Regions from separate parts of the Chryseobacterium sp. VD8 genome, predicted to be linked through region 1. Evidence: riboswitches for the same ligand, from Rfam matches in the RefSeq annotation. Region 1 holds a riboswitch; the other holds the start of a gene.
The links. Region 1 has a riboswitch for S-adenosylmethionine ahead of WFK35_RS00395 (TonB-dependent receptor plug domain-containing protein). Riboswitches for the same ligand answer to the same signal wherever they lie in the genome.

Region 1 (3,190 bases):
AACGGAACCATTAATAGTGGTTGCAGAACCGACGAAAAGCCAATTGCATTTACTTTAGGATACGATACGGATGTGAACAGAAAAGCGGTTTATGATACCTGGGCGAAGATCATTAATTTAAGAAATGTATATCCTGTTTTCAAATCAAAAACATATACTGTAGAATCAAATAATCTGGCAAATGATCCGAATGGATTAATTACAAGGATTTATGTGTACGACAACGCAATTACTAACGGAGTGAAAAATGTGGTCGTGTTGGCAAATTATACAACGGCTGTTCAGAGTGTAGTTCCGTATTTCCCATATGTTGGGCAATGGCAGAACTTAATGGATAATTCTTTATCTAATATAACATCTACAACGGCTCCGATTACTTTACAGCCGGGAGAATTCAGGATTTTCGGAAATTATGTGGGAAGTTTATCCGCAGTGGATGTGAATGCTGAAAATAAGCTTTCTTTACAGATTGTGGATAACCCTGTGAAAAATGGTCTGGCAAAATTAATTTACCACAAAGCGAAGAACGGAGAGATTTTTATCTATGATATGAGCGGTAAAAAAATGGATTCATTTAAATTGAATAATGAAAACGGTACCTACGAATTAAAAACAAATTATCCGGTAGGAACGTATTTGGTTCATTTAAAATCAGATACGGGAGTTTCGATTCAGAAAATGATGGTAAAATAACCTGTGGATAACTTCAAAAGTTTATAATAAGAGATCGCGAAAGCGGTCTCTTTTTTTGTTTATTCATATTTTATCCGCAGTAAAAATAGAGGTTGTTAATATGATACTAACGGCTTTTCAATACCTTATTCACAATTTTTTCCACATTAAAAAAGAAGGTTTTTCATATCTTATTCATACCTTACTCATAGGTTATTCATATTTTACTCACAATTGAAAAATTATTTATCGACAATTAATTTTTCTATACTAACATCCAATTCACGCATTGCTAATAGGTAATTCACGCGTTATCCACATCTTATTCACAATTTTTATGACTCTGAAAAATTCAAATTCCAAATTTTTTTGCAGATTAAAATTATTAGTCTACTTTTGCAGTAGATTTATCGAGAAAGGTGGAGGGATTTGGCCCAGAGAAACCTTAGCAACCTACATTTTCTGATGAAAAGGTGCTAATTCCAACCCGATTGGGGGAAGATAAGTGAGTCAGTATTCCGTATGAATTCCAGCTTCTTGAAGGTCTTTATGTTTGTTTCGGCAAACCATTTAAATTAATTTTTTAAAGCACTGAATAGAATGAAAAAACTCAGCGTAAGCGTACTCCTTTTGGCAATAGGATTTTTATCGGCACAGGAAAAAGAACAGCAGATAGAAGATGTCGTAATTGTAGGAAACCGAAATGCAAAACGCACAAAACTGGAAACTCCGGTTCCGGTAGACATCATCAACATCGAAAAAATACAGCAGTCTTCACCGCAAACTACCGTTCAGGATTTACTGAATTATGTTATCCCGTCTTTCAACTCAGTCCGGCAATCGGCTTCAGACGGTACAGAACATATCGATCCTGTTACTTTGAGAGGAATGGGGCCCGATCAGGTTCTGGTTCTCGTTAACGGAAAAAGAAGACATACTACTTCTTTAGTTAATTATCAGAATACAGTCGGAAACGGTTCGGTAGGAACAGACTTAAGTACTATTCCGGTAATCGCAATCGACATAATTGAGGTTCTGAGAGACGGCGCAGCGGCGCAATACGGCTCTGATGCCATTGCAGGAGTTATTAATATTATCCTTAAAAAGAATCTCGGCGGAACAGCCAGCCTTAATTACGGAATTTCCGGAAGAAATGATGGTGAAACGTATCAGGCAGCAGCGAACTACGGAACTTCTTTAGGGAAGAAAGACGGTTATATCAGTTTGTCCCTGCAATTAAACCAAAGAGGAAAAACAACAAGAACGCAGAATCATAATCTCGATATTTACGGAGATAATTTCGCGTATGATTTTGCTCCGGATTTTAATGCTGCAAAAGCGCTGGACGATCAGAAAATTCTTGCCAATGGTTTAACACGGGATGATTTTAATTTCCAGATCGGCGATGCAAAAATAAAGCAGGCGCAGTTATTTTTTAATTCCGAATATCCTTTGAACGATCAGTTTAAAATATATTCCTTCGGAGGCTTCAGTATCAAAGAAGGGCAGGGTTACGGTTTCAGAAGATTGCCTAGCGAAACTTCAAACAATGTGTATTCTATTTATCCGAACGGTTTTCAGCCGACTTTAGGCTCGAAAATCTATGACATTTCTTATGCAATCGGAGCAAAATATAATAAAAACGACTGGTTTTTTGATCTTAGCAATACATTCGGAAGCAATACATTCAATTATGATGTAAGCAATACCGTCAATGCATCTTTAGGAGCTAAGTCACCAACAGATTTTTATGCGGGAGCACACAGTTTTCTTCAGAATACAATTAATCTTGACGTTTCAAAAAACATCAGAAACTTTAATGTTGCATTCGGTGGAGAATTCAGGTTTGAGCAGTACGACATCAAAGCTGGAGATCAGGCTTCTTATATGAGATATGATATTTTCGGAAATCCTGTAACGGCGACTGCTAATCCGGATAATATCACCGGAGCAGGAGGAGCTCAGTCGTTTATTGGATTTTCACCACAAAACGCACTTTCAAAATCCAGACATTCAACTGCGGTGTATGCCGACGTTTCTTATGATCTGGATAAGAAGTTAAATGTAGATCTTGCCGGAAGATTCGAAAACTATTCAGATTTTGGAAGTACACTGAACGGAAAATTAGCGGTAAGATATGAGTTTGCAAAAAATTATGCAATCCGTGCTGCGGTGGGAACAGGCTTCAGAGCACCATCTCTTCAGCAGCAGTATTTTAACAATTCTTATGCAGATATTTCCACCACAGGAAATTCAATTGTTACCAAAGGAATTTTTAACAACGACAGCGAAGCCGCAAAAGCACTTGGCTTCGACAAATTAAAACAGGAAACTTCGGTGAACGGAAGCGTAGGATTTACTTTAAAGCCGATAAGTAAACTTTCTGTTACGGTTGACGGATATTTAATTAAAGTAAAAGACCGGATCGTGATTACAAGTAATATTACAGACGACCGATTGGCGGTTTATGGGGTGGAAAGCGGAAGATTTTTTGCCAATGCCGTGGATACGGAAACCA
Region 2 (3,190 bases), on a different contig from region 1:
GAATTGGCAACTGCAACAACTTTCAGGTCTATTTTTTTTCGTCTTTTAATTTCTTCCGAAGATTCCAAAACCTGCTGTATTAAAGTTTTCCCTACGTTTCCGTGACCGATAATTGCCAGATGAACGGTTTTCGGTTTTTTGGAAATTTCAGATTCGATGATATTTTTTGCTTTTTCGTCCTGTGAAGATGTCACAACGATATTTACCCGTTTTTCGGCTGCAATCTGGTTCAAAAGCAACGGGAAAACATTATTTCTCGCGAGTTCCGCTAAAACTTTGTTGAAGTCTTCTGCAACAAAACCTAACACCGACACATTATTGATGCTGTATATCTGGGAAACTTTTCCTGATTTTCTTTCTGGTTCAAATTCGTCAATCAGACAATTGACTGCTTTTTCGGAATCGTTTTCATGAACTAAAATGGAGATTCCGTTTTCAATTGCCTGCTGGGAAATTACTCCCACACTGATTCGCGCCAAAGTAAGCGCTTTAAAAATTCGTCCGTCGATCCCGATTTCACCTAAGAAATCTTCTCCTTCAAATTTGATGATGGATCTGTTTTTTAAAAATTTTATTTCTTTAGCATTAATCTTACTCATTTTTCAAAATATTTTTAATGATCGTATTTAATTGTTTATATTCCATTAAGAAGGCATCGTGCCCATGAACTGAGGTGATCTCGTGATAGAAAACATCTTTGTTTTTCTCTTTCAGCTTTTCAAAACACATTCGGATTTCTGAAGCGGGGAAAAATAAATCTGTATCTACAGAGATCATGTGCATTCGCGCCTGAATTTTTTCCAAATGTTCATCATTGGCATTGATGTTCATCAGCAAATGATTCATGAGCTTGTATGATTTTAAACTAAATCTTTCGTTTAAAGCTTTTCCGTGATAAACAAGCCAGTCTTCCGACTCTAATCTCTGCTTTTCTTCACTGTATCTGTTTTGAAATCTGTTATTTAACGATTCAGGTGTTCTGTAGCACAACATTGCATGAATTCTGGCTTTCTGTAAAGGTTCATCGTTTTGATTTAATAAAAATTTCTGAACCAGACACTGTGCATGAAGCCAGTCGTGGGTTTTAAAATCGCAGGCTACCGGGATGAAAATTTCGGCAAGATGTGGCTTTTTTACCAGCATTTCCCAACCGATTCCGCCTCCTAAAGAACCTCCAATAATGGCGTGTAAACTTTTAATATTTAAAATTTCAAGGCCTTTCAAAAATATATTTGCTATATCTGAAGGCGTGAAATCTTCACATTCATCAATAAAAAAATCATCAAATCCGTTTCCGGGAATATTGAAGCACAGAACTGTATATTGTTCGGTATCGATTACCTGATGTTCTCCAATCAGTTGTTTCCACCATCCTTTTTCTCCGGAAACATTTGAATTTCCGGTTAAAGCATGATTCACTAAAATGATCGGGGCAGAAAACAGGTCTTTCCCGAAAAGCTGATAGCTCAACGGGATATTGTATTCCTTTTGGGAATCGGTACGATACGAAAAATTAATATGTTTAAGTTCTGTTTTCAATTCTATTATTTTAATACAATTGAAAATGCCACAGGAAATGGCTGAAAGAACTTCAGTGAGTTATCTGTCCAAAATAATTCTGGTAGAACGTAGCACCTTCATTGCCTGCGCAAAGGGTTGCTAAGGTTTCACAGGGTCTAATCCCTCAACCTTTCTTGATAACATTTTCAATATTTGAATGATCGAATGGTGCAAAGATAAAACTTTTCTTTTAAATATTTATAAAAATTTAACTTAATATGATAAACCCCGATAAACAGAAGGCTTTCAGGGAAATATTAATAATAATTCAAATTTCATGAGTTGGAATTTTTTCGTAAAAAAGCTAACTTCGTAATGAAAAATGATGAAATATGATTGCTGAAAAACAAAGATTACAAGACACAAACTGGAAAAACTGGGGACCTTACGTGAGTAACCGGCAATGGGGAAATGTACGCGAAGACTACAGCCCGAACGGCGACGCATGGAATTTCGCCAACCACAATACCGCAGAAAGCTATGCCTACCGTTGGGGAGAAGAAGGAATAGCCGGAATTTCTGATGCAAAGCAACTCTTCTGTTTTGCGCTCTCCTTTTGGAACAAGAAGGATAAAATGGTGAAAGAACGCTTCTTTGGTTTGAGCAATCCACAGGGAAATCATGGAGAAGACATTAAAGAACTCTTTTATTATCTGGATAATACACCTACGCACAGCTACATGAAAATGGTGTACAAATATCCGATTAATGAATTTCCTTATAATGATCTTCTTTCTGAGAATGCAAAAAGAAGTAAGAAGGAACCCGAATACGAGATTTTTGATACCGGTATTTTCGATAAGGATGAATATTTTGATATTTTCATTGAATATGCAAAGGCTGAACATAATGATATTTTAGTGAGGGTAACTGTCTGCAACAGGAGTAATAAAGATGCTCCGATTATAGTTGCTCCCATGGTATGGTTCAGAAATAACTGGAAATGGGGCTATAATACCTATAAAGGGCAAACCCATGCTTCTCACGAAGGCTGCATCAATATCAGTCATGACAGTATTGCGATTAAAAAGTTCTACTCAAGAAACATTCTTGTAGAAAGCGTTTTCTGTGATAACGAGACCAACAGTCCAAAATTATACGGAACTCCTTATCCTGGAAATACCTATTACAAAGACGGAATCAACGATTACATTACCTATGGAAGCAATACAGTAAATCCTGAAAAGAGAGGAACAAAAGCTTCTTTTTTAATTGATGACGTGATTGAAGCCGGACAGTCAAAAACGTTTGATTTCAGACTGTCGCCCAATGAGCTTGATCGTCCTTTTCATGATTTTGACGAGATATTTAATACAAGAATTGCGGAAGCGAATGAATTTTATGCTGAAATTCAGAATGATGTTACCAATGAGGATGAAAAAAATGTGCAAAGACAGGCTTTTGCAGGACTTCTCTGGAATAAGCAGTTTTATCACTATAATGTCGGCAAATGGCTGAAAGGCGATCCGAATTTTGAAGCTCCGAGAAACTTCAACCATTATGTCCGAAATACAGAGTGGAATCATATGCACAATAAAGACATCATTTCGATGCCTGATAAATGGGAATATCCTTGGTATGCGACATGGGATCTTGCCTTCCATTGTGTTCCGTTTGCCATTATTGATGC

Region 2: another riboswitch for S-adenosylmethionine. It lies ahead of WFK35_RS05115 (alpha/beta fold hydrolase); the one in region 1 lies ahead of WFK35_RS00395 (TonB-dependent receptor plug domain-containing protein).

What each region holds. Positions count from the first base shown of each region.
Region 1 covers NZ_JBBCQL010000002.1:25,864-29,053, reverse strand. Annotated here, with positions in the region: gene WFK35_RS00400 (alpha-amylase family glycosyl hydrolase) at 1-693, shown strand, start outside; SAM riboswitch class I at 1,077-1,180, shown strand; gene WFK35_RS00395 (TonB-dependent receptor plug domain-containing protein) at 1,273-3,190, shown strand, end outside.
Region 2 covers NZ_JBBCQL010000027.1:9,470-12,659, forward strand. Annotated here, with positions in the region: gene WFK35_RS05110 (ACT domain-containing protein) at 1-599, opposite strand, end outside; gene WFK35_RS05115 (alpha/beta fold hydrolase) at 592-1,539, opposite strand; SAM riboswitch class I at 1,597-1,704, opposite strand; gene WFK35_RS05120 (MGH1-like glycoside hydrolase domain-containing protein) at 1,893-3,190, shown strand, end outside.